Regions from separate parts of the Pediococcus sp. AC40 genome, predicted to be linked through region 2. Evidence: riboswitches for the same ligand, from Rfam matches in the RefSeq annotation. Region 2 holds a riboswitch; the other holds the start of a gene.
What was found. Region 2 has a riboswitch for thiamine pyrophosphate ahead of thiM (hydroxyethylthiazole kinase). Riboswitches for the same ligand answer to the same signal wherever they lie in the genome.
Positions count from the first base shown of each region.

Region 1: it holds a riboswitch for thiamine pyrophosphate, as region 2 does, so the genes downstream of both, thiW (energy coupling factor transporter S component ThiW) here and thiM (hydroxyethylthiazole kinase) in region 2, are expected to answer to the same signal.

Region 1 covers NZ_CP127012.1:1,472,442-1,488,499, forward strand. Annotated here, with positions in the region: tRNA gene NL111_RS07245 (tRNA-Glu) at 1-49, shown strand, start outside; tRNA gene NL111_RS07250 (tRNA-Gln) at 55-127, shown strand; gene NL111_RS07255 (serine hydrolase) at 246-1,211, opposite strand; gene NL111_RS07260 (NADPH-dependent FMN reductase) at 1,483-1,608, opposite strand; gene NL111_RS07265 (hypothetical protein) at 1,850-2,044, opposite strand; TPP riboswitch at 2,321-2,410, shown strand; gene thiW (energy coupling factor transporter S component ThiW) at 2,536-3,051, shown strand; gene NL111_RS07275 (glucose-6-phosphate isomerase) at 3,118-4,470, opposite strand; gene NL111_RS07280 (GRP family sugar transporter) at 4,739-5,608, opposite strand; gene fba (class II fructose-1,6-bisphosphate aldolase) at 5,893-6,756, shown strand; gene NL111_RS07290 (ATP-binding protein) at 6,954-8,396, opposite strand; gene NL111_RS07295 (winged helix-turn-helix domain-containing protein) at 8,400-9,122, opposite strand; gene NL111_RS07300 (hypothetical protein) at 9,226-9,360, shown strand; gene NL111_RS07305 (SAV1803-related protein) at 9,782-10,324, opposite strand; gene apf (aggregation-promoting factor) at 10,527-11,213, opposite strand; gene NL111_RS07315 (LysM peptidoglycan-binding domain-containing protein) at 11,451-12,095, opposite strand; gene NL111_RS07320 (alpha/beta hydrolase) at 12,560-13,549, opposite strand; gene NL111_RS07325 (gluconate:H+ symporter) at 13,868-15,220, opposite strand; gene gntK (gluconokinase) at 15,402-16,058, opposite strand, start outside.
Region 2 covers NZ_CP127012.1:627,695-643,752, forward strand. Annotated here, with positions in the region: gene NL111_RS02985 (TMEM175 family protein) at 1-239, shown strand, start outside; gene NL111_RS02990 (lytic polysaccharide monooxygenase auxiliary activity family 9 protein) at 613-1,212, shown strand; gene NL111_RS02995 (CsbD family protein) at 1,533-1,757, opposite strand; TPP riboswitch at 1,901-2,006, shown strand; gene thiM (hydroxyethylthiazole kinase) at 2,152-2,946, shown strand; gene thiD (bifunctional hydroxymethylpyrimidine kinase/phosphomethylpyrimidine kinase) at 2,943-3,773, shown strand; gene thiE (thiamine phosphate synthase) at 3,763-4,443, shown strand; gene tenA (thiaminase II) at 4,425-5,102, shown strand; gene recQ (DNA helicase RecQ) at 5,499-7,253, shown strand; gene NL111_RS03025 (matrixin family metalloprotease) at 7,390-8,103, shown strand; gene NL111_RS03030 (serine hydrolase domain-containing protein) at 8,430-9,551, shown strand; gene NL111_RS03035 (YveK family protein) at 9,567-10,346, shown strand; gene NL111_RS03040 (CpsD/CapB family tyrosine-protein kinase) at 10,356-11,090, shown strand; gene NL111_RS03045 (tyrosine-protein phosphatase) at 11,093-11,881, shown strand; gene NL111_RS03050 (sugar transferase) at 11,883-12,548, shown strand; gene NL111_RS03055 (DUF4422 domain-containing protein) at 12,568-13,350, shown strand; gene NL111_RS03060 (glycosyltransferase family 2 protein) at 13,386-14,354, shown strand; gene NL111_RS03065 (stealth family protein) at 14,372-15,370, shown strand; gene NL111_RS03070 (EpsG family protein) at 15,411-16,058, shown strand, end outside.

The DNA.
Region 1 (16,058 bases), 840 kb from region 2:
ACGTCGGCCTCTCAAGCCGGAGTTACGGGTTCGATCCCCGTGCGGGTGATTTATTGGCCATTCGCCAAATTGGTAAGGCAGCGGACTCTGAATCCGTAATTTACTGGTTCGAACCCAGTATGGCCAATCATTTAAAAAGCTGTCATCCTCAAGATCAGAGGGTGGCAGCTTTTTTGTTTAACCACAAAAAAATCCGTTGGCATTTAGTTTACAGGCTTAATACCAACGGATTTTATTTTCGCTTCCTAAGCCTTCCGTTCAGCTCCCGCAATTTTTAGCTGAACGCCGACTTGTTGACTTAACTTTTCTAATAATGCCTCCCCGCTTTCCAAAGAAGGGTTATCTTCTGACATGATTGCAATAGTACAACTGTTCTCGCCCTTGCCTAAGTAACCAATGCTGTTAACAATCCAGTGCCCGTTAGGCATCTGTTTCCAACCATTCTTTAGCCAAGCATACTCGGAACCTGCTGAAATTCCCCAGTCTTGGTCGTCGGCAACGTTAGCCATCAAATTTTTAGTATAGGCCTTTGACTTATTTGAGATATAGCCGTTCTCGTAAAAAATCTTGTTTAACACCTTAATTTGGTCACGGGGGGTGGTGGGTGTCAGCGCCCACCCACTTGCTAACGCAGTCGAGTTAGTCATTTTTAAGTTGTTAAACAATTGCCCTAAACCTCGCGCGCTGCCGATATCATTGTAGATACTCGTGGCCGCATCGTTGTCACTATTTTTAATCATCTGTATCGTCGCGTTTTGCTCTCCGGTGGTTAAAGCGCTGGCTTTTTGGTGACGCTGATGCAACAGTTCTACTAAAAGGTCGGTTTTAATAATACTTGCCGAAGGGAAAGTAGTCTGCTTGGTATTGGTCGCCTCATAAAGCTGATGGTCTCGTTTTGAATACACTGCAACCGCAACCTTTGCATTTGTATTCGCTAAAAACGGACGTAATTGTTCAGCAAATCCCTTAGCGGTCGCTTTATTGACGGCTTTCTTCATTGGAACTTGTGGGTTTGTCGCGGGTTGATGCTTAGCCGAACCCTTTTTGTTTACTGGGCCGCGTGGCGATTGTGATTGCGCAACTTCTTGGTGTGCGCTAACCCGTAACATTTCTAAGCCCACTACGCTAGTTATCAAGACCAAGATGGTTACCATTGAATAAAATCGCGTCCAATTTAATCTTGGGGAAGGCTTTTGCCAATTTTGATTCATTTAATCTAAACTCCTACTCAATAAACTTTAATACTGGATCCCAAGCGCAACAGCTACTCAAGTTGTTCAATCACCCGCACAAATTTAAGAAACTTTTGCAAAATTTGTTCAAGAAAAGCCACCATTCTTGCATCCCGCAAATCACCGGCTTCATTGAAAGCTGTTTTTGCACTACTTAGCAAAAACTCATTGCCCGATATAACGATCCCATTGACGTATAAGCGCCTCTAGGATCTGTTTCAAATGCAATTGAGTGCAGGAAGCCCCTTGTCTATACTGTCACCCGGATTGATTTCCCATCGGGTAATTTAAACGAAAACCATTTAATAAGTTTTTTCAGAGCTGCAGGGATAGCATGATTATGTTCTGGAGCGGCGAAAATTATCCCATCGGTCACATTATTTTTTGATTTAACTCCTGTAAAACGAGAAGGGCGCTTAGGTCTTGATCCTCGTTAAATAGGTGAACTTGCCGAAGATCTAGCACTTCAATTGTCACGTTTTTTGAAAATATTGCCGTAAATGCTCCACTAACATTCGTTTATATGATTGCTCGCCAATCGATCCGGCAATTACCCCGAATTTTATTTTATCACACCCCCTCTCGAGGGCTATCGCCATTTTGGCGCACAAATTACTTTAATTCTGTTTCATAGCTTGATGAGCATGGTTTAACTGCTGGACATTTTTAGTTTGATCAATTAAATCACCACGTTCATCAAATACTTGTGGAGAATTCTCCAACAAAAATTCAGTACTAGGCAAAATCCGGGCTTTCAGTTCTGATGCGCCTAAAATTTTCCGTAGCTGAGTATACGCTCTTGAAGCGCCCAAATTACCGTAAGCGGCAGCCGTGATTATTAGTGATTTATCTAAAATGCGATGAATGCCGTGCGTTAATGTGCGTTAATCCCCATATCGCAACAAGTTGTTTCATTTCGCTAACCTCCTCCAAATTAGCTTTGTCCATCAAACCGCTTTACACTTCATTACCATTATACGACTCCTAATGTAAACGCTTAACCTATTTTTTGACGAATTCGATTTTTTATAAAGTTAACCCCATTTACAAAGTTAAAAAAACGTGGTATCTTGATCAACAAATAACTACTAACATTGCTGGGGTGCCACGCGGCTGAGATTATACCCATTGAACCTGATCTAATTAGGATTAGCGCAGGGAGCAGTGCATTAGCCAAGCTACGTATAATTGTGTTTTTACTGATTTTATGTAACCAGCGGTGTCCTGCTTTGCGGGAGACCGCTTTTTAACTGGGCTTTTTAGGTAGCATCCCCTAGCTAAAATTGATTTTGGAGGAATTACCATGCAAAATAAAACCACTTTACGACTGGCCATCGCTGCTTTACTGATCGCCATCGACGTAGTTACTTCCCCGCTTTTTCGGATTGAAGGAATGGCTCCCATGTCGAGCGTGCTAAACGTAATCATTGGCTGTTTGGTCGGCCCCTTTTACGCATTCGCGATCACTTTAATGACCGGAATAATTCGGATGCTCATTCTGGGAATTCCCCCGCTCGCCTTAACTGGTGCAGTATTTGGTGGCGTTCTTTCCGCCCTCTTTTACCGGTGGACTAACCGGGTCGGCGGCGCTTGGCTAGGAGAAATCATCGGTACCGGAATTATTGGCTCCCTGCTAAGCTATCCGGTGATGATTTTATTCACCGGCAGTAGTAACGGCTTGTATTGGTTCATTTACACGCCGCGTTTCCTCGCTGCGACCCTTTTTGGCGGCTTAGTGGGCACCATTTTAACTAAGATTCTGCTTAAGAGTCCGCGTTTTCTACGATATCAACAGCTGTTTAGCAAATTAAAACTGTAAATAAAAAATCCTGACCACAATTTTTAAATTGCGATCAGGATTTTTAAATACTAGCCTAGTTTAAAATTATTTTAAACGAGCATTTAATTCTTCAGTCTTATCTTCGTAACCTGGTTTACCAAGTAAAGCAAACATGTTGGACTTGTATGCTTCAACACCTGGTTGGTTGAATGGGTTGATTCCGTTCAAGTAACCAGAAACGGCAACGGCTGCTTCAAAGAAGTAAATCATGTAACCAAGCGTGTAAGCAGTTTGGTCAGGGATATTAAGCGTCATTACTGGTACGCCACCATCGTTGTGTGCAAGGGTAACCCCTTGGTAAGCTTTCTTATTAACTTCGTCCATTGTCCGACCTTCTAGGTAACGGAGACCATCAAGGTTTTCTGCTTCCTTAGGAATGTCGATGTCATGGTTTGGCTTTTCAACGTTAATTACAGTTTCCATTAAGTCGCGACGACCTTCTTGGATGTATTGTCCAAGTGAGTGTAAATCAGTTGAGAAGTTCGCTGATGAAGGGTAAATGCCCTTTTGGTCCTTACCTTCGGATTCGCCCATTAATTGCTTCCACCATTCGCCAAAGTATTGTAACGTTGGTTCGTAGTTTTCAAGCAATTCGGTAGTGTACCCCTTCCGGTAAAGGATGTTCCGCAATGCGGCATACTTGTATGCGTCGTTTTTGTTAACGTCAGCATCTGTGTATTCCTTGCTTGCGTCTTCGGCACCCTTCATTAATTGATCGATGTCGCCACCAGCTACGGCAATTGGAAGTAAACCAACTGCAGAAAGTACTGAGAAACGTCCCCCGATGTCATCAGGCACAACAAATTCTTCGTAGCCTTCAGCATCTGCTTCAGTCTTCAAAGCACCTTTTGCACGGTCAGTTGTAGCGTAGATCCGTTTCTTAGCTTCTTCTTCACCGTATTTTGCAATCAATTTTTCCTTCAAAACGCGGAAAGCAATTGCAGGTTCGGTAGTTGTACCCGACTTAGAAATTACGTTGATCGAGAAGTCACGGTCACCAATCAAGTTCAAAACGTCTGCAAGGTATGTGGAACTAATTGAGTTACCAGCAAAAATTACTTGAGGTGCACCGTTACGTTGTTCCTTAGTCAACATGTTGTAGAACGTGTTGTTTAAGAAATCAATTGCGGCACGGGCTCCCAAATATGAGCCACCAATTCCGATTGCAACAAAGACTTCGGAATCTTCGCGAATCTTTTCAGCAGCTTTCTTAATCCGTGCGAATTCTTCCTTATCGTAGTTAGATGGTAAGTCTAACCAGCCCCGGAAGTCGCTTCCTGCACCAGTACCTTTGCGAACTAATTCGTCGGCAGCGGTAACCATTGGTTGGATTTCAGCAAGTTCATTTTCATGAACGAAATCAGCCACGTTGGAACTATCAAATGAAATGTGTGCCATTTTAAATACCCCTTTTATTTAGAATTCCCTACTATTATACAATAGTTTGCCAGACTTTGAAGAACTTTGGACAACTTGAAGCGGTTAAATTTTCCTTAAACAAATTAGCGTCCGTCAGCAAGTCACTTTAAAAATTAAGTTTTTCTAAAGAAAATTGGTCTATATCTTTTGTCGAATTCTACGCAAAAGCTCCTCATGTTTTTATATGATTGCATAAAAAAGACTGAGAATTTTATAATCCCAGTCTTTTTTCTTCATATTAAGATTTCTATTTTAACGTTGCTAGTAACGTTTCACCGATAATAATTAAAATCGAGCCGATAATCACGAACTGCATTTCGCGATGGGTCTTACGCTCGCCTAGTAACCAAATTGATCCGAAAGTAGAAATTACAATTCCAGCTTGTGCTAAAGAGTAGCTAATTGCTAGTCCAACTGATGGAATTGCCAAGAACATGAAGATGTTCCCGATTCCCCAAATCAAACCAGTAGTAATGTTTAAGAACGTCGGTTTCTTTGCAATTTGATCCGTTTCTTTAGCAAAGAAAACAAATAAGAAAGCTCCGAGCAACATTCCAACTGCTTGTGGGAAAATAATTGCCTTCGCATCAACATTTGCAAAACGCACGATTACCGTATAACCGATGTACCCAATCGTCGAAATTGTCAGCGCTTGAATTCCGGCTGGCATATTTTCGTCATCGTTTTCCGTCGTGGAATCGCTCTTATCTTTTAGCGACGTTAATGCCGCACCAACGATTAAAGCGATTACCGCGATGGTACCAACCATAATCATATTACCGGAAGTCCATTCGTGCCAAATCAGTACCCCTGCAAGGGCGTTCCCTGCCAACTGTAAGCCGGTTGAAATTGGCACTGTCTTAGAAACCCCAATGTGCTTCATTGAACTAAACTGGTTAAATTGCCCAACTGCCCAAAAAAGGCCAGAAATCAAACCAGCAATCCAAATCTTGCCGTTTAACGTTGGCTGGTAAATCACGAGGGTCACTAAGGAGAAAATCACCGCACCCATCGTCATTCCTAACGTTTGCTGCGACGCACTCCCGCCTAAGCGGCCACTCACTAAACCAATACTTCCCCACATAATTGCGGGAACCAAAGCGAGTAAAATATTCATATCAATATCTCCTATATATTTATCAATCTCTGTCTCTCTCATAAGACAAAGTATTATTGTACCAGTTATGAAAACGAATTCCAACATTTTTTTTGAAATAAAAATGGTATACTTCATTTTTCATTTTTTGAAACTCGTTATGAAAATAACCATTAGATGCATTAAAAGTAATCGAGTAGTTTTATGAAAACTCGTATAAAATTTTAAGGTTTTGTGCTAGAATAGAAGTGTTGCGAAGAGGAGAACTCTTTGTCTGTATAAAAATATTGGGAGGAACCAGTTTTATGTCATTTATTAATGGTACAGAAACATTTGCAGCTGCTCGTAAGGGCCACTACGCTGTAGGTGCTTTCAACACAAATAACCTTGAATGGACTCGTGCTATTCTAGCAGCAGGTCAAGAAACACACACACCAATCTTGATCCAATCATCAATGGGTGCTGCTAAGTACATGGGTGGTTACAAAGCTGTTAAGAACCTTGTTGAAAGCGAAGTAGAATCAATGGGCATCACTGTTCCAGTTATCATGCACTTAGACCATGGTAACTACGAAGCTGCTAAGGAAGCTATTGCTGCTGGATACAGCTCAGTTATGTTTGACGGTCATGACCTTGATTTCGAAGATAACTTGGTTAAAACAAAAGAAATCGTTGCTTTGGCACATGCTCAAGGTATTTCTGTTGAAGCTGAAGTTGGTTCAATCGGTGGTGAAGAAGACGGAATCGTTGGTGCTGGTGAATTAGCTGACGTTGAAGAAGCTAAGACACTTGCAGCTACAGGTGTTGACTACCTTGCCGTTGGTATTGGTAACATCCATGGTGTTTACCCTGAAAACTGGAAAGGTTTGAACTTCGATCGTCTTCAAGAATTAGCTGACGCTATCGACACACCACTTGTATTGCACGGTGGTTCAGGAATTCCTAAGGAACAAATTGTTAAGGCAATTTCAATGGGTATTTCAAAAGTTAACGTTAATACTGAACAACAAATTGCTTGGTCAGAAGCTGTTCGTAAGTACTACGAAGAAGACAATGACAAGAAGCCTAAAGGATTTGACCCTCGTAAGGTTCTTGCTTCTGGTACAGAAGCTATCAAGAACACTGTTAAGGAACGTATTGAATGGTTCAATACTCCTTCAATGTGGTAAAAATAAACCTTTAATTAAAAAGCTTGGCGGATTTATTCGTCAGGCTTTTTTCTTTGTCACAAAATCAAGCCCCACTGTTTAACTAAATGGCAGCAAAAATAAAAGGAGTTGTCCAAGAACCTAAAGATTCTCGCCAACTCCTTAGTATATCGCCTTTAACGATGTTGCAACGTACCCTATATTTACAACCCAAGCCCCTATTGATCTTCGGATGCTTTAGGAAAATGCAATTTAAAGGTGGTCCCCCGGCCTGGCGCGCTTGAAACTTCAATTTTACCGCCGTGAATTTGGACTAGTTCGTGCACGATTGCCATCCCCAAACCAGATTCACCCTTCGTCTGGATTCGCGAAGCATCTGCTTTGTAGTACCGTTCCCAAATATTTTTAATTTGATCCTCGGTCATTCCAATCCCGTTATCGCTAATTTGAATATTGGTTCCGTCACTTGCATTCTGCGCACGCACCGTGATTTGGCCGTTTTGGGTAAATTGAATCCCGTTTTGCACAATGTTGAATAGAATTTGAATTAACCGGTCGGGATCTGCGTACACCACCACGTCACTATTCATCTCTACTATAAGCTGGTCATTTTCCTTTTCCGCCTTTTTACCCAGCTGTTCTACTACGCGAAGAACAGCTTGTTTTAAGTTAACCATCTGGCAATCTAGTTTAATTTTATTGGTGCGAATTCGCTCATAATCTAAGTTGTCGTTAACCAACCGAATCAATCGCTTAGTTTCCCTTTGCATCAGTCGAATGCTTTCTTCCTTACTATCTTCCGGAATGGCGTCGTATTCTAAGCCCTCTAAAAGACCGTTAATTGTCGTTAACGGTGTGCGCATTTCATGAGCCGCATCCGCCATAAAAGCTCGCCGTCGTTCTTCTTGACGCTTAATTTCATCATTAGATTCTTTAAGTGACTTAGTCATTAAGTTAAAATCGGCACTTAACTCGCCAATTTCGTCCTGTCGACCAGGATCCAGCTGCACCTCAAAATCCCCTTCGGTAACTCGGTGAGCTGCTTGACGAATCTTTTGAATCCGGCGAACCATGTACCGGGATAAGAAATAGGAAGCCACGATTGCTACCAGGATTGCTAAGCCAAACGTGACTAACAAGTTCTTCTGTACCTGTTGAATATCAGCCTGCACCCTTGCCAAGGGGGAGCCCACCGCAATTACACAAATTAACTTTCCTTGACGGTCAAAATACGGTTTTTTAAGCTCCGTCATGGTGATTCGGTGTTTTACCTGCCCGACCGCCATGCGGGATTCTTGACGAAGAATATTACCCTTGTTCAACTCTCGCCACTGTTTTTTACTGATTTGCGTCGCGGTATTGTCATTAGGGTAGCTAACCCGTTCGCCATTTTCCGTATAAATGGTGAAATGAATGTGCTGATTATTTAATAAACGCTCCATCCCCATCAATTGATCTACCCGAACGGTCGTCACCGACGAATCTTGTGGGTCTAGGACTACCGATTGCTGGAAAATGCTATCTGCATATTCTTGCAAAGAATGCCACTTAGTGCGGTAAACTGAATCACGTGTAAATTGAATAAATACTAAACCAACAATTAGTAGCGTCGCCACGGTTACCGCTAAGAAGGCCATCATTTGTTGAAAAAACAACTTCATTAGTTATCCCTCGTCAATTTTACTATCATCGAATTTGTAACCAACGCCCCAAACCGTTTGCACTACTTGTGGGCCTACTGCCTCAAGTTTTTGTCGAAGCTTTTTAATGTGAGCGTCCACGGTTCGTTCATCACCATAATACTCGTAATCCCACACCATTTGTAATAATTGCTCCCGGGAGAAAACTTGCATTGGCTTTTGCGCCAAGGTTTTTAGTAGATCAAACTCCTTCGGCGTCAAATCTGAAATTAATTTTCCGTCTAAATAGACTTCGCGGGTTGCCGTGCTAATCTTTAAGTGCGCCGTCCGCACGTCGAATTTACCAGCCTGTTGCTCCGCATTACTATTGTGTTTATTCATCAAGACCCGGCGGTGTAATGCCTTAATCCTTGCAATCAGAGTAATTGGGCTAAATGGTTTAGTAATGTACTCGTCTGCTCCCATTTCTAACCCTAATACTTGGTCACTTTCAGAGTCTCGGGCAGTCAACATTATTAGCGGCACTGTACGTGAAGTCCGTCGTAATTCTGCTGCCACTTCCATTCCATCTTTTCCTGGTAAATTTAAATCCAGCAAAACAATGTCCCATTGTTGCGGATCCGCCTTAAAAATTTCTAACGCCTTGACCCCGTCATAAGCAAAAGTAACTTTCCACTTTTCCTTCTTAAAAAACATTCCCATCATATCAGAAACTGATTTATTATCTTCAATCATTAATATCTGCATTGAAATTCCTCCAATTTCATTTACATCACTCAGTATAGTCTTTTTAATCGAAAAATTTATGAAAAATACGGAAAAAGACCCTTAGTTTTGGCCGTCCCCTTTTATGATAACGAAATTAAAGGCGCAAAAACACCTTAAAAAAGTCGCTTTTAACGTTCAACAAGTGGGCAGACCACGTAATGCTTCAATTGACGCAAACCGTCCGAATACAGGCATTATCGCTAAAATGCTATATTAGACTCCTTACTAAATCGTTCTCCATCGCATTTTCTTTAAAATCTAGATAAAATTATAAAAAGCTAAAAATCCTTTCAAGAACGAAAATTTTCCAAAAATCATTTTGCTGTCTTGGCTTTAATAACGCCCAAACTTACGTAAAAAGGCATTTTATACTGCTTAACTAAAAATCGACCATTATGCCCAAATTCGGCATAATGATCGATGTCTTAGTTAGTGCTCACAAACTTCTCTGATCTTTTTTCCACTCTACAATTATTAAATTTGTTGACAATTATGCTTGATCTAAACATTGATTGTCACATAATTTCGACATAATTTTCGTTAGCAATTATCGGTTAAATTTAATTCTTACTTACGAGCGTTACTATTCAAAATAGCTTTGCACCGTTTATTAATCGAGTAATGCTATTTTGGAAATCCTACACCGTCCCTAAAAACCCCATTACCTTATCTAAAAGTTGCTCGGTTTCCTCGCTGGGTAAAAATGCCCTTTGTTTAATTACTTTTTTCCATTTTGTTTTTGGCTCCAATTTTCTCGAATAAAAGTTGATGACGTCTGGCGCTAAGACTACCCGAAATTCCGTTTCTCCAAACTGATTACCAGTTTCTTTCATGATTAACGCCTGCAAAAGCAAGTGTTCGAATAGATCGCAATAAACTAGTTGTTCTTTTTGCTGGAGTTCGAAGGAGTATTGATATTTTTTTATCCATTCTAGATCCGCTAAATGCTCATGATGATTTTCATTTACGTGATGACAATATAAACCTAACGCTGTTTTTGAAAAATTTCCTTTTTCTGGGAATTTTATTTTCCCATTCAAAAACCGCTCATAAGACTTCTCGCGAAAATAGTCGTCTTCCACCATTCCATACTTTTCTTTTAACTGTGCTACCGCTTCCGCGTAGCTATTTTCCAACAGTGATTCGTAGTACGCAAGTTTAACTCCATATTCCTTATCCATCCACGCATCTCCTAACGGGTTATTTTAAAACTATTTTTCCTAGGCACAGCCAGCAACCATTACTATCTCAGCATTGAAGTGCCTTCTTTGATAACCAGGTTTCCACTTCTAAACGAAAACAGAGACCAGAATTTCGTAAATTCTGGTCTCTGCCATGGTTTGGGACTATTTTCCCAGTTTTTAACGTATAAATATTTTTATTTTAGTACCAACCTTGTGATACCCAAGCGTTCTTAGCAGCACTCCAGCTACCGTAACGTGACTTAACGTAGTTGTCAGCAACACGTTCTTGGTTAGCTGCGGAGTAGTCACCATTTAAGTATGATGAAGATAATTGATACTTACCAACGTATTGCCCGTTACGAGCTGTGTATGAACCACCTGATTCGCGCGCAGCGATCCAAGCTTTAGCAGCAGCTTCATTGCCAGTTGCGTTTGATGAGTATGAGCGATTGTTGTTAGTTGTGCTTGCTTGACGAACTGGAGCAGCCTTTTGAACAGGTGCTTGGCTAGTTTGCGTTTGTGCTTGAGTTTGAGTTTGAGTTGTTTGTGCTTGGCTTGCGCCAGCAGCGTTTGTGTTTTGCTTTACTTCAGGAAGTTGTTGAACATCTTTGTTTGTAGCTTGCTTGATGTCACCATCGTTAGTGATCTTCAACTTTTGACCAACGTAAATTACGTTTACGTCAGCAATGTTGTTAGCCTTAGCGATGGTGTTGTAATCACCGTTTAAGCCAAATGAGTAACTAATTTCTGAGAGTGTATCGCCAGATTTTACTGTGTAAATTTCATCAGCGCTAGCACTACCACTGGTAGTAATCATAGCAGCACCAATTGCGGCACCAGAAAGTAATGCGATTGACATTTTAGAAATTTTACTTTTAATTGACATTTAATTATTTCTCCTTATTTTTAAAAACACTTTTTTCTTCTTTGTTTCAACATCAGTAACTTTACACGATGATTATTACAGAACTATTTTCGAATTCTGATAAATCACTGAAATTTTGTAAAGTTAAGTAACATTTTGTAACAAACCAACCCGTTAGCCTTGCTATCATTGCTTTTTTACGCTTAGGTTAATTGTCAAAAATGAAATATTATTTTCTAAGATCCGATATTTATCAGCTTATTCTCCCCAAGCTGATAAACCTTGTGCGTTATAAACGTTAGTTGCCATGTTGATTTGTTCAGCAACTGACATTCCAGCATGTTCACCGTGACCTAATAATTGGAACAAACCGTAAGCTCCGGAAGAAGCGTTAGATACGTTAGCGTTCCCGCCAGATTCACGCATGATAATTTGTTGCCACTTAGCAGCAGAAACTCCCGTCCGGGATGCCATTTCGTTAGCAACTGAAGATACTGAGCTGTTTCCACTGTAACTTGCTGTTTTAGTAGAAGTTGCCTTTGGTGTAGCAGTCTTTGCAGGAGTTGCTTGCTTAGTAGCTGCTGCAGCATTAGTATCTTTATCAACTTCTGGAAGCGACTTGATTTCTGACTTAGTAGCCTTTTGAATGCTTCCGTTATCCTTAATTACTAATTTTTGACCAACCGTAATGAAGTTAACGTCTTTAATGTGGTTAGCTTGTGCGATTGCATCGTAGTTACCGTTAAGGTTAAACGCGTAGCTGATTTCTGAAAGAGTATCACCAGATTTTACAGTGTAAATTTCGTCCGCATTTGCACTACCACTTGTAATTGCCGTTGCACCGATTGCTGCACCCGCAAGTAAAGCAATAGATAGTTTTGAAAATTTACTTTTGATTGACATATAGATTAAATATCTCCTTTATGTTTAAAAAATCATGTCCGTGTTTCTTTCGTTTCAACAGGTTATTACTTTACCGAACCTATATTACAAACATATTGGGATATTTTGGGAAATAGGGATATTTTGTAAGATTCTGTAACATTTTGTAATAAAAACTCCGTCATCCCCCAACAAATTAGGATTCCATCCTTACAGAGATATTTGCAAAATGAAATATTTTTTTTGCAAAAAGCCTTATTTCTGCCTTTTTTCTCCTAAATTCCCATAAATAAAGCGTTTTCTGTACAAGACTTCTTAGCGGATTTTTTATAAAAAAACGTGATAGAGAAACTAAAAAAGACTTCCCAAGAAGCTAAAAATCCTTGAAAAGTCCCTCTAATTTATCAAACATCACAGCGCTAAACCTTGTATCCATAGTCAATTTATATTGTATTAGACGGTCGCCGGCTAACCAGATCCACCAGCTAATCTAAGTTTTTTAAAAAATCTTGTGTATTCTCGAAACATTCTTTACCAGCCCGGCTATCCAAATCAAACTGGTATTCATGGTTAACTTTTCGTCCTTTACCGAAAAATAACGCCTGCGTAGCCACTCCTTCCTCACGTAATTTATGGTATAGCTCTTTTCCTTGGGCTTCAAAAGATCCATTATTACCATCTGTAATAAAAATCGGTGGGAATTGCTTATTCACGTAATTCACCGTGGAAACCAACCGCCCCTTTGCCGAACTTTTCCAATCCTTGTCGCCTAGGTATGCCCAGCCGACTTGATTAACAAAAAGTTTCGTCATGGTATCTACGTGCTTTTTATTTACCATTTGTTTAATATCATACGGCCCACAGTATAATAATCCGCCAACAATTTTTACATCTCTCAAATGGTGATAATTTATTGCGGTAGCTAGCTGATGGTTACACTGCGCGGCAATTACTTGAGACGCAATATGGGCCCCAGCTGAATCACCACCGACGACTACTTTTTGCACATTTAATTGTTTTGCATAGTTACGATGCACGAATTGAATGGCTTCCCGCATCTGGTTCACTTGGGTGGGATACTGGCGATCCGGAGCAAGCGTGTAGTTAATTGACACGACGTTATACCCATTTGCCGCCATTTTCGTGGCCCAATAAGTGGTTCCCGACTTATCGCCAGCAACAAAGGCACCCCCGTGCGCCCAAATAATCGTTGGTTTAGTACGGTTATCCTTTTTATAAAAAATATCCATGGTGTTTTTAGCGGATTGCGATGAATATCTGACATCCTTTTTAATGGAAATCTGATCCCGATAACCCTGATACGCGCGTGGCCTAATTGCAGCTTCGTCTTTTGCAGCGTGATTTAAAAAGAAGACGAATGGTCTCGGAGAAACATTAATTGCAATAGCAATCGCTAAGCCAGCTCCCCCAATTAAGATTAGTAAATATTTGATGATGCGCTTAAAAAGCTTCATGCCTACTCCCCTAACTTTACTACTGTATCCTAAATAAATTATTCACCGTTCTTTGGATTATTAAATTACGTTGATTGTTCCGTAATAACGTAGTTTTTAACTCTAAAATCCATCTTATCAAAAACTTTCTTTCCTATATAGTAGTCTCCAACAATATGATGATTTTTTGCTAAACACCCTTTGTTGATGTAAATAGTCGGCTTGATGCAAATTAAAAGGACTTGGCCATTTTTAACCAAATCCTTTAATTGTTCTACCTATTAAATTATTTTTTTAGATTGTAATTATTTTTCAACGTGAGTACCATCTGTAATTGCGTTATACCACTAAACTCAGAACCAATACTCCTGCTAAGCCTACTACGGAAATTACCGTTTCGAGCATCGTCCACGTTAGAAGAGTTTCCTTAACAGTTAAATCAAAATACTCTTTAAACATCCAAAATCCAGAATCGTTAACATGACTAGCCGCTAAACTACCTGCTCCAACAGAAAGAACCATCAGTGCGGGATCGATTCCCGCTCCTTGCATCAAAGGTAGTACCAAGCCTGCCGCGGTGAGGGCTGAAACGGTAGCTGATCCTAGTGCCACCCGCAAAATCACGGCAATTAGCCAACCTAAAATTAATGGTGAAATGCTTGAAGAAGCAAACGCCGTTTTAATGGCGTCGCCCACTCCCCCGTCAATCAAAACTTGCTTGAAGGCACCGCCCCCACCAATTACGAGGAGTAACATCGCGATTGACTTTACCGCGTCTTCTAAAGTATTCATAATCTCACCACTAGGAATGTTACGGTGATAACCCATTGACCAAATTGCGAATAATAAGGAAATTAACATTGCAATACTTGGCGAACCGATGAAACTAATTAAGTTGTCCAAGAAGTTTGGATGTGTAGGTGTGACCCCGTTGTGAACCACCAGGTCATAAATCGTTGTGATGGCCATCAAAATTACTGGAAATAGTGAGGTTAACACCGCCATTCCAAAACTTGGCGTCTCTGACAACTTAAATTCCTTTTGGGGACCCAAAGCCTTTAAATTACCCGTCCGTTCAAAAGCGCTTGGCACCATTTTACGTGCAACCTTAGTAAATAAAATTCCCGCAACGTAAACCGTTGGAATGGCCACGATAATTCCGTAAAGCAGTACCTTACCCGCGTTAGCATTCAAAACTGTCGCAATTGCGGTTGGTGCTGGATGGGGTGGTAAAAACCCGTGGGTAACTGATAAAGCCGTTGCCATTGGAATCCCTAGCGCGAGAACTGAAACCCCGGCTTCAGTAGCGATTGCAAACACAATTGGAACTAAGAGTACAATGCCGACTTCGAAGAACAACGCAATCCCAATAATAAAGGAAGCCACTACTACCGCCATTTGCAAGAAACGCCGGCCAAACTTATTAATTAAGGTATGGGCAATGCGATAAGCACCACCTGCGTTGGCAACTAACCGTCCTAACATTGCCCCAAAACCAAAGACTAGTGCTAATTCGCCCAGTTGACTGCCAATCCCGTTTTGAATGGTGTCCGCGATTTTACTTGCGGGCATTCCCAGTCCCAGTCCCACGACTACTGACGTAACGATCAATGAAACGTATGTGTTAAATTTAAATTTAATAATTAAAGTGAGTAATAAAATAATTCCAACAATTAGAACTATAAACTCCATTGTTTTCACTCCTTATCAGCGCTAGGTAAGCGTTTGCATGCTTTTCCAAAAATACAGGAGACTGAAAAACTTCCTATTTATAATAGTTCATTCAGTCTCCAGTTTTTTGAATCGCGGTGCTGGTAGCTTACGATTGCTACTTTTTAAAATTTCTGACTAAATTACGGCCCTACCTTGACAATTAATCTTCTTCCGCAATTCGCGCGTGAGGGTTAGGGTGTTTGCGCTGGAAGTCCGCAATGCTGTCATATTCGCCTGCTAATTCGTCCGTTAACCGGATCCAAATTGGTAATAGTTCCCGGTAAACCCCGAAGTTTTCTTGGTTAGGATGGTGTTGGTGTGTAACCCCCACCATTGATTTAACGGCACTGAGGTCGTCAATAATTCCCAAACTCTTCATTCCGATTACAACCGCTCCAAGTGCTGAACTTTCAAAACTTTCCGGAATGTTAACGTCTTGCTCGAAAATATCCGCTAGCATTTGCCGCCATAATTCGCTTCGCGCAAATCCGCCGGTGGCTTGAATTGATTTCGGTTTCCCCGCAACCCCTTCGATCATCAGCATGACCATGTAAAGGTTATAAACAATTCCCTCTAGTGCAGCCCGGACCATGTGTGCTCGGGTATGTTGCCGCGTAAGTCCAAAGAAACTGCCCCGGGCGTTAGCGTCCCAGATCGGTGCCCGTTCGCCACCTAAGTACGGGTGGAATAATAACCCGTCAGCGCCGGCGGGAATCTTAGCAGCAATGTCAGTTAAAATTTCGTATGAGTTAACTTGCATCTGTTCTGCAGTAATTTTTTCTGGAGAAAACAGCTGGTCGCGAACCCACCGGAAAAC
Region 2 (16,058 bases):
CCCGGCATGATTACACGGACTTCCAAGACGTTACGGAACTTCCGGAAGCCGAACAGGATCAGTTCTTGAGTGCGAATAACGTTGATTTGCATGATTTAAGGAAGAAACAACGCGAAATCATGAAGAAATATCGGGGACACGGTCGCAAACGCAACGATCCCGAACTTCAAGCCGAGTTACGCAAGCTGTTTCAAAGCTATCCTGACTTAGCCAAACGAAATCGCCATCAGCGCGAGTAATATGGAAATAACTAAAAGTCTGTTAAATTTTAATTTTCACTGGGTAACCAAAACAAGGACGTTTACCAAGTTTTGGTTACCCATTTTTTGTGCCTTGATTTATGAGCTGTCGATCGTGGAGATTGCATAAGAGCTGTCCAACTAGGATGGTGAACTTAGCTTTATAAAAGTGTATCGGATGTGAAATGTGAGGGATTTAAAGCTTTCTTTATCCTGGAAAGATTTTTAAAGGACATTATTATGTAGGGGAACGAGTCTGATCGGCATCAACTACGAAGGCCGTTAACGAATACCGGCATTCTATTTGTGTAAGCGTTTTTGTAGAACAGATTTTTTTATCATGTTATCTTATAGACATAAGGAGGGATGTATTATGGTAAAGTCAAGTAACCGATTTATTCGTTACGTTTTAGTTGTTGCTAGTATTGTAGTTGTTGTGTTAGGATTAGGCGCAATCAAGGCTTCTGCCCACGGATTTGTTACTAATCCTGGTGGTCGAGCCTATTTAGGAAGCAGCCAGTTTCCTGGTAAACCATTGAACGAAAATATTGGTCCGGTAATGTACGAACCGCAAAGCATCGAAGCACCGAAAAATACCTTTATCGATGGTAAAATTGCGAGTGCGGGGATTTCCAAGTTTTCTCAATTAGACGAGCAAACTGCCGATCGTTGGTACAAGACCCCAATTAAGAGTGGGCCACTTGATGTTACCTGGCATCTAACCGCTCCTCACAGTACAAGTACGTGGGATTACTACATTACCAAACCAGGCTGGGACCCGAACAAACCGTTAAAATTCAGTGATTTCAAGAAAATTGCTAGTTTTGATGATCACGGGGCAACCCCAGGAACCGAAGTAACGCACAAGGTCAACATTCCGGACCAAAAAGGATACCACGTGATCCTAAGCGTATGGAATATTGCTAATACAGCAAATGCCTTTTATCAAGTTTCAGACGTTAATATTCAATAATTCATGGAAGATGTTACAAACAGTGGGACCAAAGTCGGATAGTTTGTGAGCATTAATAAAACCCCATTAATCATGGTTTAGGTGATTGATGGGGATTTTGTTATGTTGGAGTAAACCAATTCCTTAGTGCGGTTGATTCTATCATTCTAAATATTTTAACCTTTTTTATTCGAGGGATTGAGTACAACTAGAAAAAACGCTTCATTGATGTATGTAGAAAATTGAATTGGGAGAAGGGACTCTAGAATAATGGGCTGGTAGGAGTTAGTTTCCAGCTATGTGATTAGGCCAAACAAAAAACCGCAAGCGCGGTTTTTTAATTATTCGTGATCTTTATCGTCTTTCTTGTCTAACTTTTCCTTTAATTCTTCCATTGCGCCGGCAGCGGAATCCTTTACGTCAGCAAGTTTGTCTTTAACTTTGCCCGCCATGTTTTGCGCTTTGCCTTTGCTTTCTTCCTTCTTGTCGCCAGTTAACTTACCAGCACCTTCGTGTACTTTACCTGCAACTTTGTCCTTAGTGTTTTCCATTCTGTCTTTATCCATAAATATTATCCCCCTTTGAATATTTTTGGTACATCTTTATTTTAGCAGGGGGCGCCCTTAAAAGTGAATTTATATGCTCACGGACTTGTGCAAGGGAGTTAAAAGGCGTATTATGAAACCGAATTCATATTCAAATAAAATAATATCTACACTAGGGGTGTTCGTAGAAGAACTGAGATGCGCTTGTGCAGCGTGATCCCTTTGAACCTGTAAGTTGATACTTGCGAAGGAAAGTGTTTATTGGGCGAAAACCATCCTTCTCAAGGGTGGTTTTTTTGTTGGTTGCCGATGGAGGATGTTAGGAAATGCGGTCGTCAATCTACAGCGATGGTTCGCTGGTAGCGACCGCCTTCGGTACACCGCTTGGTGGAGATATGAATGAGGAGCTGATCAAATGGATTTACAAGGAATTAAGCGAATTCGGGAGGTTAACCCGGTGGTGGTGAACTATGCTAATTTCGTGACCCCGTTTTTAGTAGCGAACGGGTTAAACGCGGTGGGGGCTTCCCCAATTATGAGCGAAGAGGAAAGCGAAGCCGAAGAACTGGTCCGCTTGGCGTCCGCGGTGACCATTAACCTTGGAGCAGTGCGTCGAGAAGGCTGGGCAGACATCGAAACGTTGTGCCAAGCGGCTAACGACCAACAAAAACCGCTCGTTTTGGATCCGGTAGCGGTCGGGGCAACTCAGTACCGGCAGCAATTAAACTTCCGGTTGTTGAAAAAGTATCAGTTCGACGTAATTCGTGGTAATTTAGGCGAAATTGCGGTATTAGCGGGAATTGATTGGCAAACCCGCGGAATTGACGCGGGAAATGGCGAAGGGGACGCACATCAAGTGGTGAAAGCTTGCGCACAAAAGTACCATAACGTGGTGATCGCGAGTGGGGCAACCGACTACATTAGTGATGGAACCCGGGTGGTCGAGATTCACAACCAAACCCGACTTTTGCCGGCGGTGGTGGGTTCGGGAGATTTGCTTTCGAGTTTAGCAGCCGCGTTTTGTGCAGTCGGACCGAACCCGTTGCAGGCGGCGATTAACGCAAGCTTGACCTTGTCGTGCGCCGGTGAACGGATTACCGAAAAATTGCACGACCAGTATTTGCCAGGAAGTTTTTTGAGCGGACTGATGGATGAATTAGCAAACATCACGGTTGCCCAAGTTGAAGAAAGAATGAAAGTTGAGGAATGATTAGCATGGATACAAAAAAGCCAGCGCAAGTTTTAACGATTGCCGGAACGGATAGCGGCGGAGGAGCTGGAATTCAAGCGGATTTGAAAACGATGCAGGAACGCCAGGTTTTTGGAACCTGCGTAGTGGTCGCGGTGACCGCTCAAAATACGCTTGGAGTGACCGACGTGGCGGTGATGCCGCGCCACATTATCGACCACCAGTTTGCGGCGCTGGCCGAAGATTTAGATATTAAGGCTGCGAAAACGGGGATGCTGGCTAATTCGGCAGTTGTTGACGCGGTTGTGGAAAACTATCAAAAGTATGATTTTGGACCTTTAGTGGTGGATCCGGTGATGATTGCAAAGGGCGGCGCGAAACTACTGAGCGACGAAGCCATCGAAGCGGTGCGGACCCGGTTGTTGCCGTTGGCTTATCTAATTACCCCGAACCTCCCCGAAGCTGAAAAATTAGCGGGAATGCCGATTAAAAATAATGCAGATGCTAAAGCGGCTGCTGCCCGTTTGCAGGAACTGGGCGCGCAAAACGTTTTGATTAAGGGCGGCCATTTTAGTGAACCAACGGAAAGTCGCGATTACGTTCTGTTCGCGGACGGTAGCGAGTTAGAGTTAGCTAGTCCTCGTTATGAAACCAGCAACACCCACGGCACTGGCGACACGATTTCATCAGTGATCGTGTCGGAAATTGCGAAGGGCAAATCTTTAAAACAAGCCCTACAAATTGGCAAAGCCTTTATTAACGCCGCGATTAGTGACGGAATTCAGGTGGGACACGGGCACGGCCCGTTGAACCACTGGGCATATCGGGAGGTTGAAAATGAAATTTAATCCAACCATGCTACAAGCCTACTTTATTGCCGGCACCCAGGACGTAGCTAGCAAGGCGGACTTCTTACCGACGGTGGAACGAATTGTGCAAGCCGGCGCCACCGCTTTTCAATTTCGTAACAAAGGGGCGGTGAAAACCGCTAGTCGTGACGAAGTGGTCGAACTAGCTCGAGCTTGTCACCAAATTACCCAGAAATATCAGATACCGTTGTTTATTGATGACGACGTAGATTTAGCGTTGGCCGTGGGGGCGGAGGGGATTCACGTCGGACAAAAAGACGAACGGATTACCTCAGTCTTAGAACGAGTCGGCGACCGAATGATCGTGGGGCTTTCGTGCAATACCGCGGCGCAAATCACCGCTGCCAACCAGTTGAACGGCGTAGACTACTTGGGAACCGGAACCGTCTACGAAACTAACTCCAAAGCCGATGCTGGGAATGCCCTAGGAGTGGATAAATTACGTGAATTAGTCCAGATGAGTAAATTTCCGGTAGTTGCGATCGGTGGTATTACACTGAAACGGGTTGCTGAAACGGTGGCAACTGGCGCGGCCGGAATTGCGGCCATCAGCATGTTTATTCAAATGACCGATCCTGCTCAGCAAATTGCTGGAATTAAAGCCACGGTCGCCCAAGCAGGAGGTGCAGCATGTTCTCCGAAGAAATAAAGCAAGCTGCCCAACCAATTTTACACGACATTCAACAGCATCCGTTTGTGCAGGGGATTCAGGCGGGCAAAGTTCCAAGTGCAGCCTTAGCGGTTTACGTGGAGCAGGATACCTGTTTTTTGAACACCTTTGCGAAGGTTTTTGCCGGTGCGTTGGTGAAAAGTCAAACCAAGGAACGGATGCGTTTTTTCAGCGAACAAATTCAATATTCACTTGCGGATGAGTCGGCGGCCCACCAGATTTTATGCGACATCGCCGGCATTGAATTAGCCGAGCACCAGCACGCTGAACCCCGGCCATTAACTGCGTTGTACACGGAGCATTTATTCACGGCGGTTCGCGAAGGAGATTTGTTAGACATTGCAGCGGTCGTGTTGCCGTGCCCGTGGACGTACAATGAAATCAGCCAAGCGATTGTGGAAAACGCCGCACCTGACACCCCCTTCTTGCCGTGGATTGAATTCTACCAAGGTGACGAAGAAGGTGCTGGCGACGATTCGGTTACCCAGTTATTTGCGATGCTGGACGAGGCCGCGTCTAAATTAAGTGCCCAGCGCAAAGAAGAAATTACCCACCGCTTTTTGCGTAGTTGTGAATTAGAGTATGATTTTTGGGAACAGGCGTATTCACAAAAGGATTGGAAGTATCGGTGGAAATAAAAAGACTTTAAAACTAGCATACTTCAAGATGAAGGCGGAAATCATGCGTTGCGGATTTCCGCCTTTTTTGGTGGGGGGCGTTCTCTGTGGCATAGCCAAAATGAACTCCAGCCACCAATCTTCTCCGGTTAGTCTAATTTTGGAATTAACCGCCCAACCCGCGATTAATTCCAAAATTAAACTAATCCTCAAAGATTACCCAGTGACTTCCGTTCTCTCAATCGAAAACGAGTTTCAGCCCTCAAGGCTCTGCGGTTAACCCAAACCAGCCATCAATCGTCAAACCCACGATTAATGGCTGGTTTACGTTAATCCTCGATCCTTACCCGAGGGCTTTCACTCTCTCATCATTCATACTATACTTAACTACTATCAACAAAAAGAAAGAGGCATTCGATGGATCCACAAACCGTTTTAAAATCTAACTTTGGCTACGACACCTTTCGACCGGGGCAAGCGCGCGTCATTGACGCCGTGCTTCACCGGCAAAACGTCTTGGCAATCATGCCCACCGGGGGCGGTAAGTCGCTTTGCTACCAAATTCCGGCCCTCATGCAATCGGGATTGACCCTCGTGGTTTCACCGCTCATTTCGCTAATGAAGGATCAGGTCGATACCTTGGTGGACAACGGCATTCCCGCAACCTTCATTAATAGTACGTTAGATTACATGGAAATTAACGAACGCTTTGCGGCCGCACGTAATCGGCAGGTGAAATTGTTGTACATTTCGCCAGAACGGTTAGATTCCGACTACTTTGACCAGCTGGCTTCCTTACCGATCGATCTATTGGCAATTGACGAGGCCCACTGTATTTCACAATGGGGCCATGATTTTCGGCCCAGTTACCTAAACCTAACCGACCTAGTGCAACATTTGCCAACTCGACCGACGATTATTGCACTGACGGCAACGGCGACTCCGCGGGTGGCCACGGACATCAAGGAACGTTTAGGAATTACCGAACAGGTTCAAACTGGCTTTGCGCGTGAAAACTTGGCGTTTAAAGTGGTTAAGAACCAGGATAGCAACCGTTTCTTAATGGACTACCTCAAGTTAAACCAGGACCAGTCCGGAATCATCTACGCCAGCACGGTTAAGGAAGTGGAGCGTCTACATCGAATTTTAACTAAGAAAAAGTTCAACGTGACGATGTATCACGGACAACTTAGTAAGGCGGAGCGACGCCAGAACCAAGAGGACTTTCTTTTCGACCGGGTGCCGGTGATGATTGCCACTAACGCGTTTGGGATGGGAATTGACAAGAGTAACGTCCGTTTTGTTATCCATGACCAGATTCCTGGCAGCATTGAAGCGTATTACCAAGAAGCGGGACGCGCCGGTCGGGATGGACTGCCTAGTGAAGCAATCCTGCTATATAAGTTGCGGGACGTGCAAATTCAACATTATTACATTGAAAGTTCGGAACGGGATGAGGAAAGTAAGGAAGTCGAATACCAGAAGCTCCAGGCAATGAGTCAGTATGGCAACACTCAGATGTGTTTGCAACGCTACATTTTAAATTATTTCCACGAAGATGATCCGGATTGTGGATACTGCGGGAACTGTTTAGACACTCGCGAAGCACAAGACATCACCATTGAAACTCAACAAGTTTTGTCGTGCATGCACCGGATGGGCGAGCGGTTTGGAAAAGAAATGGTGGCACTCGTATTGACCGGTTCGCAAAACCAGCGCGTCAAGCAGTTTCATTTTGAAAAGTTATCGACGTACGGTCTAATGAAGCAAAAGACCAAAAAGCAAGTTACCGAGTTGATCGATTACCTAGTTGCTTCGGGAATAATCGCGATGGAAGGTGGCCAGTATCCCGTCTTGAAAAATACTGCGGCTGGGCTAGATATTTTGCGTGGTAAGCAGCGGGTAACCCGCAAAGTGGCGGTCAGAGCCGAAAAATCATTGCCAACTAACGACGCCTTGTTTGAAGAGTTGCGTCAGTTGCGGCGTGATTTAGCCGAAGAACAACACGTTCCGCCATTTGTAATCTTTTCTGATAAAACCCTCCGCGACATGTGCGCGGTGCTACCGGAAACGTTGGATGAAATGTTAGACGTTAAGGGAATTGGGGAAAATAAATTAGCCAAGTATGGCGAACAGTTCCTCAAAGTATTGCAAAATTACCAAGAAGCTTAGTTTTTTATAAAGGTGAGGCAATTTTTGGTTAGTTAGGACCTAAATCGTTTTAAAATACAAGAAGGTAAAAATCTTCAATCGGATTGGAAAGCGATGCGTTATTTAACTTAAACTAATCGCGCTAGGAGGATGCTTTTTGCGTTTTAGAACATTTTGGGGATGGCTTTTGATTTTCGGGATTGCGGCGTGGTTGATTAAAAGCGACGTGGTGACGATTCCTGCCGGCGTTCAGCAAACCTTCCGTACGGGAATTAATAAAGTGGCGACCAGCTTAGATTCGGTGATTGATTCCAACTGGAACTTTAACCAGAATAAAGCGACTAAGGCGGATCAGGCGAGCGGGAAAGCAACCCCGGTTGAGTCGGTAGTGAAGGGAAAGAATTTGTCGAAGACCTATTACTACAGTTTCGCGCCGAATACGCCAGAAAACGTTCAGAAGGTCTTTCAACAAGCAATCAAGCAGTACAACCAGACGGGAATCGTGGATCTGGAACCCGGACCGATGCACAATTGGCTTAACCACGTGACGCTCGGCGTTTACCAAAAGGCCATGCCAGAAAACCAAGACCGAACTATTGAACTAGGGGTGGGCGGCCCCGACGTGATTGAACAACAGGGGGTCGTTAGCCGGATTGCTAACCACGCCTCGGCAAAACTAAACATTTATTATAACCGCTCGATTTCTCAATCGGTCGCGCTTCACGAACTGGGGCATGCGTTAGGGTTAGACCACAGCCAAAGTTTGACCTCAATCATGTATCCGATTGACCGGGGACAGCAAGGCTTAAGTGAAGAGGACTTGAACGGCTTGCGCTCGATTTATGGGAAGCAAACGGATGAAAACGAGTAGTTAGCAAGAAAATTCTAAGAGACTTAACCCTTGATTTAAAGGGGTTTTTGCGCAATCGATAAACGACTGGATATGTTCTTCCAGTCGTTTTTTGTGTATAATGGCTATCGTTGTCTAAACTAGCTCAGGGAGTAGGTTGCGAGGTGCCAAGTGAACTAGTTTAAGACGACAACTGCGCACTTTATTTTTGTTACAAAAGATTACAACGGAGTTACAAAACCAAGTAAATTAAGTGACGTTGTACCCGACTGGGTGCGATTCAGTTGAAACTTACCCTGTTAAATGATAGATTAAATTGTGACTTATTGAAAATGGAGAGATACTGTATGAAAAAAACGCTAACGTGGTTAGGGGTTACAGTAGGGTCTTTAGTCGTCTTCGCGGGCGCCGGCTTTGGGTTGACCTTAGTCAATAAGGATTCTCTAGCTACGCACTTTATCGAAAAGTACACGGGGTCAAAATCCGACTCCGCAAGTAGTTCAGGTACCACATCATCTTCGTCCGATTTGCTTAAAGTATCGAAGAGCGCTAACCTCGATTCGATTTTAAACAACGGCGAGTATAATGGTTCAGCAGCATTAAATACAGGTAAGAAAATTCTCGTTAGTTCGCGTGGCTACGGCAACCACGCAAATAAAATTACGATGACACGAGATAGTCGTTTTGTGATGGGGAAAATACAAGACGTGGTCAATAACGCGGTCATCATGCACTTGATTGACACTGGCAAGGTGAAGTTAAACGACAAGCTGTCGAAATACGATAAGGACGTTGCCGGTGCGGACTTAATCACCGTTAAGGAAGTCATGAATCAGACTTCGGGGCTGTCAGCCGCTGACTTTTCGGCGACCGGCTCGGCAAAGGATTTGATTAAGAAGGTCAACGCGGACGCTGCGTACGATTCAGCAAGTGAAGGTACATATTCGGATTCAAGAGTTAACACTATTTTACAAGCAGCAATTATTCAAAAGGTGACCGGCCAAAGTTACCGGTCGGTCATTCAAGACTTGCTGGATCAGCTCGAACTTGATCAGACCACGTTTGGTTTGAAGAATAAGACGGTTGACTACTACGAGAGTGGCGATTCGCTCAACGGCACGAAGGTTTCGGTGGACGACTTGGACACTAAAGCAATCAACCGCCTTGGTAAAGATCAGCTAGTTAGTTCGCCTAGCGACATGGCGCAGCTCTTCAATTATCTCTTCAATAGTGATTACGTTGCTCCGGCAACCTTGGACAAAGTTTTCAAGGATGCTAAGGACGACCACGCAGCGGGCTTTTCAGTTGATGGAAACTCACTGAGCCTTGCCCAATCAATTGCGGGCGGGCGTAACCGTGTGGAATGGAACTTGAAGGACCAAACGGGAACCTTCCTATTTAGTAATTACGTTAATGGGGAAGATAATCTCGCATCAATTTCAACAAATATGTTTGACTACTTAAGATAACTTTCGGAGGATTTCATGGAAACTGCAGAAACACAACAGATTAGTATTGGCCAAATCTTAGCCATACTTCGAAAACATATTGGATTAATTTTTGCTAGCACGTTTATTATTACTTTATTGGCTGCGCTAATGACGTTCTTTGTGATGACGCCTAAGTACAGCGCAACTACTCAAATCTTGGTTAATCGAAAGCTGTCGGATGACATGGCGGGCGCACAATTACAACAAACCCAAGCCGATGTGCAAATGATTAATACATATAAAGATATTATTACTAGTCCAACGGTTCTACGTGAGGCGGACGAAAAATTAACCGGTCTTCCGGGTTACAAGAGCGGCGTTGATAACCTAAAGAGCTCCATTTCAATCAGTAGTCAACAAAACTCCCAAGTTTTCTCGATTAATGCCAAAAGCACTAACCCGAATACGGCAGCTAAGATGGCAAACGAAACTGCTAAGGTCTTCAAGCGTAAAGTTGTAAAGATCATGAGCATCAACAACGTTTCGATTGTTTCTAAAGCCGCGCCAGACGATGATCCGGTTAGTCCACGGACAAAACTTAATATCGCGGCTGGAATCGTAATTGGTTTCTTGCTCGGGGTTGGATTGGCGTTCTTACGTGAATTTAGCGACCGGACGGTTACTTCAGAAGAATTCCTTACTGAGGAACTCGGTTTGAAGGGGCTTGGAATCATTAGCGAAATTGACGATGACGAAATTCGACGAAAAATTGCACCTAAGATTGGTGGCAATAACCGTGAAGATGGCGAAACTAGAATGCGTAGAAGGGTCTAGGTGATAAGCATGTTTTTTAAGAAGAAACCAAAGTTAGATAATGAAAGTCTAAAAAATGGGGTCGGATTGATTACCTATAATGATCCTACTTCCACAATTGCGGAACAATTCCGGACGGTGCGGACGAACATCCAATTCTCGTCAGTGGATAAGCAATTAAAATCGATTGTCTTTACCTCTTCGGCACCGTCTGAAGGCAAATCGACCGTTAGCAACAACGTGGCGGTAACTTGGGCTGACCAAGGCAAAAGTGTTCTAATCGTCGACGCGGATATGCGCCGACCCACCGTGCACCGGACTTTCCGGACCAGCAACGCGATCGGTTTAAGTAACCTATTGGCTGGCACTGGTAGCTTGTATGACGCAATTCACAGTACGGTAGTAGAAAATCTTTCCGTAATGCCCAGTGGTCCAATTCCACCTAACCCATCTGAACTTTTAGGTTCACCTAAGATGGTTAACCTTTTAGGGGTGCTCACCACTAAGTTTGACTTGGTTATTATCGATGCACCGCCCGTCAATACGGTTACCGACGCACAAGTTTTGGCTGCACGTGCGGATGGGACAGTTTTAGTAGTGCCTCAAGGAATCGCGGATAAAGCGGGCGTTCGGCATGCTAAACAAATGCTCGAAACGGTTCAGGCAAACATTTTGGGTGCCATTTTGAACCGTGCATCTGCTGAAAAATCAACGGGTTACTATGGTGGCTATTACGGTGGTTATTATGGAACGGATGATAAGTAATCATGGGGTTAATTGATTTACATTGTCACATTCTGCCAGGGGTTGACGACGGTGCGAAAGACCTACCGATGGCGCTCGACATGGCGCGCGAAGCGGTTAATCAAGGAATTTCACACGTTTTATTAACGCCGCATCACATGGACGGAATGTACACCAATCATAAAAAAGACGTTATTGCAAAAACAAATGCTTTTCAAGCTGAATTAGACAAAGCGGGTATTCCGTTGACGGTTTTTCCCGGGCAAGAAGTGCATTTGACTGGTGAATTGTTAGACGCAATTGACCAAGACGATATCTTATTTATGGATGAAGCGGGTAAGTATCTGTTGCTCGAATTTCCGCACAGCGGAATTCCAGAGTACGCAGAAGACATGGTCTTTGAGCTAATTGCCCGGGGGATCACTCCGGTGCTGGCCCATCCTGAACGAAATCACGGATTTCAAAAGAATCCGGATCGGTTATACGATTTCATCGAAATGGGTTGCTTATCGCAACTAACCAGTAGCAGCTACCTAGGCGTATTTGGCAATCGCGTCGAAGAGCTGACGCAACGCTTCATTGACGCCAACTTAGGTTTTATCTTTGCGTCCGACGCCCATAATTTTAAGGGGCGTCGGTTCTTAATGCGGGACGCATTTAATAAGTTAACGAAGAAAACTACTGAAAGAAAGGCAACAAGTTTTAACTACAACGCAAAGGCAATCGTAAATGGGGACTCGATTGCTACGGACGATATCCTGCACGTATCGGAAGTTAAAAAAAGAAAGAAAAAGAGGTTCTGGTTGTTCTAAAATGGAGATTAAAATGACAGAAAATAAAAAAATTGTGATTGATGAGCAATATCAAAATCGACGTTTTATTTATCATTTTTTTAAGCGAGCAATAGACATCATTGCAAGTGGTGCAGGTTTAATTTTGTTATCCCCATTATTTTTAATAATTAGCCTAGCAATTAAGGCCGAAGATCGGGGACCAATTTTTTATTCACAAATAAGGTTGGGAAAAGGTCAGCGGCCTTTTAAAATGTATAAATTTAGATCAATGATCGTCGATGCTGATAAAAAGCTTGAAGATTTACTCGAAAAAAATGAGGTCGATGGGGCCATGTTCAAAATGAAACACGATCCCCGAATTACTAGGGTGGGGAGGTTCACGCGCAAACATAGTTTGGATGAACTCCCACAATTATGGAACGTTTTGGTTGGTGACATGACCTTAGTTGGCCCGCGTCCACCGCTGGAACGGGAAGTTGCGGAATATTCAGAGTATGATCGTCAACGACTAGCCGTAAAACCTGGTTGCACAGGATTATGGCAAGTTAGCGGTCGAAATGATGTGGATTTTGATGGGATGGTGGAACTGGATCTGAATTATATTGAAAATAGTGGGATTCTATTTGATATTAGCATTTTATTCAGAACAGTTGCGATAATTTTCAAGCCAAATGGAGCATATTAAATTATAAGGATGGATGTTTGTGAATATAAAAATACTGGTTGCAGCTCATAAAAAGTTTCCAATGCCTAAAGATAGAGAACTATATCTGCCTATCCTAGTGGGAGCAACTAAAAATTATACTGTAGGGATAGATTACCAAAGAGATGATGTGGGGAAAAACATTTCTATAAAAAATCCTAATTATAATGAATTAACCGCAATCTATTGGGCATGGAAAAATTTAGATGCAGATGCTATTGGACTTGTACATTATCGACGCTTATTTAGTAGAAACAAAAAGCGTAATCTTGAAAATGTACTTAGCAAGGATGATGTGGAGAAGCTATTAGAAGGTTCAGAAGTTATATTACCCAAAAAACGTAGGTATTACATTGAAACTATCTATTCACACTATATACATTCTCATCATAAAGAACCACTTGATGAGACAAGAAAAATTATTCAACAATACTATCCTAAATATTTAAAGTCCTTTGATAAGCTTATGAGCCAGAGATCTGCTCATATGTTTAATATGTTTATTATGAAAAAGAACATTTTTGATGAATACTCAAACTGGCTATTTGATATTTTATTTAAACTCGAAGGAAGAATAGATATAAGTGGTTTTTCAGTTCAAGAAGCTAGAGTCTTTGGCTACATTTCCGAGCTTTTACTAGATGTATGGGTGAAAACGAATAATATAAAATATATAGAAAATAATTGGATACAAATTGGGAATAGAAGGCTGGCTGCTAAGGTCTTCAATTTTCTAAAGAGGAAATTCATAGTGAATGCGAATGATAAAAGAACACATTTTTGATGGATATAATTGATTATAGGGAGAGATAAACTAAGTTGAATAAAGGGCTCATATCTGTTATTGTTCCAGTTTATAATGTGGAAGATTTAATTGTTACGTGTTTAGATGCTATCCAAGAACAAACTTACAAAAATTTTGAAATTATTATTATAAACGATGGATCAACCGATAATACAGTGAACGAAATAAATGAGATGGATATTAGTTGTAAGTATAGACTGATAAATACGGAAAATAAGGGAATATCAGCAGCAAGAAACAGAGGAGTAGATGAAAGTGTAGGAGAATATATTACTTTTATTGACTCAGACGATGTAGTAGATCCTGATTACTTGGAATATTTGTTAAGTTTATCTAGAAAGTTTAATGCAGATATAGCTTCATGCCAACATATAGTTGAATTTAAAAATAAAAAAAGTATCAATAAGAGCTTTAAAAATCCGAGTCATTTTATGAGTGCTCATGATTGGATTCAAGATGTTTTAGTAATGCATAAAGTTGATTTATCTCCATGGGGAAAACTTTATAAATCAAGTTTGTTTGATAAGCATATATTCCCAGAAGGGTTGTTATTTGAAGATACCTACGCTATTCCTGTGCTTGTGAGTGAAACTAAGGGCGTAGCTGTTGGTAATGAAGTTAAATATCATTACAAAATAAGAGAAAAGTCAATAACGCGCTCTAAATTTAAAAGTTCTTATTTAGACTTAATAACAAGTACTGAAGTTATGACAGAAAAAATATTAAAAGAATTTCCCGATCTAAAGAGAGAAGCAAGAGTTAGAAAAGCATGGGCAAGTGTGAGTGTAATGAGTAAAATACTTAAATCAGACAATTCAAGGGATTACAAAGAATTAGTAAACAAAATACGCAGTGATTTACTGGGGTACTCTTCTTCGATTATTTTTTATAAAAAAAGTAATTGGGAATTAAAGATAGCTTTGATTTTGATATTTATAAATATAAATTTGTATAATTTTTTCTTAAGTTTAAGAGAAAGATGATTTTCAGTGGAGGAGTTATGGAAGAAAAAATTGATTTTGTTATAACTTGGGTTGATGGTAGTGACGATAAATGGATTTCAAAAAAAAATAGTTATCAAAAGAATGATGAAAACAAATTAATTAATACGGAAAGCAGATATAGAGATTATGACACTTTAAAATTTTGGTTTAGATCAGTAGAAAAATATGCTCCGTGGGTTAATAAAATATTTTTAATAACAGATAATCAAGTACCTGACTGGATTGATCCAAATAATCAGAAACTTAAACTAATAAATCATGACGACTATATAAATAAGGAATATTTGCCAACATTTAACTCAAACGTAATTGAACTAAGTGTTGGTAACATTGAGGAATTAAGCGAAAATTTTGTTTTGTTTAATGATGATACTTTTTTAAATGATTTTGTGGAACCAAGTTATTTTTTTAAAAATAATAAACCCCGAGATCTTTATGCGGAAAGTCCAATTATTTCCACAAAGGGTAGTGTGGCACATGCTATGGTTAATGATATGGAAATAATAAATGAAAACTTTAACAAATTTAAGTTCTACAAAAAAAATTGGAGTAAGGTATTCAATTTTAAAAATAGGGCGAAATTGTTAAGAACTATAGCACTGCTACCTAATAGAAATTTTAGTGGGATGTGGAATAGTCATCTGCCAGTTTCTTATAATAAAAAAACCTTTAAGGATGTATGGAAGAAATATGGTAATGAATTGGAGAGAACTTTAAAAAACAGATTTCGAACACCATATGATTATAATCAATGGTTAATGAGATATTGGCAACTAGCTTCTGGCAACTATGATGTACGTGAGGCAACCAGCGGAATTGTTTTTGATCTTGGTGATACTAATACTAGGGTAATCGAAAATGAAGTTAAAAATCATAAGCATAAGATGATTTGTTTAAATGACACTGATAATGTAACTAATGCAGACAACATAAAAACAATGTTATTTAGCGTATTTAATCAGAAATTTCCTGAAAAAAGTTCATATGAAATTTAATTTTTAGAGATAGTGAGAAATATTTATGATATATGTGTATATGATGATTTTAGCTACTTTATTAACAGGTGCAAGTGAATATGTTCAGTTAGTAAAAGTAAAAAGTGATGATACTTATTTAGATACTGTGGGGCAGTCTGTATATAAAAAAATAGTATCCAATTTTTTATATATGCTATCTTTTTTAGTAATATTTATACCAGGAGCGATTAGATACTATGTTGGAATTGACTATACTACATATAGTTTATATCAAATTCCAGCTGTTTTAAGTAATCGGCCAAATGTTAAAGTAGAGAGTCTTTACCGCCTAGTGATAAAATTTGGGTATTGGTTGGGTGGTCAAAACAGTTATCAGATGATTTTTTTTCTAACTAATTTATTAATAGTGTCCTTCCTTTTTTTATATATTGCTAATGTATCTTCCTACAGATGGTTAAGCATTATAATATTTATGTCATTTGGTTTTTTCTTTTTCTCCTTGAGCGGCATGCGTCAATCTATAGGCGTTATTATTGCCTTATGGGGTTTGAAATTTATCAAGACAAGAAAATTAAGCTTATATTTAATAACTATTCTGGTAGCATCTCTTTTTCATTCTTCGGTTATTATATTTATTGTTTTTTATTTCACTGATAAAATTAAAATTAATCCATTTTTTATAGCGTCAATGATGGCCGTATTGAAT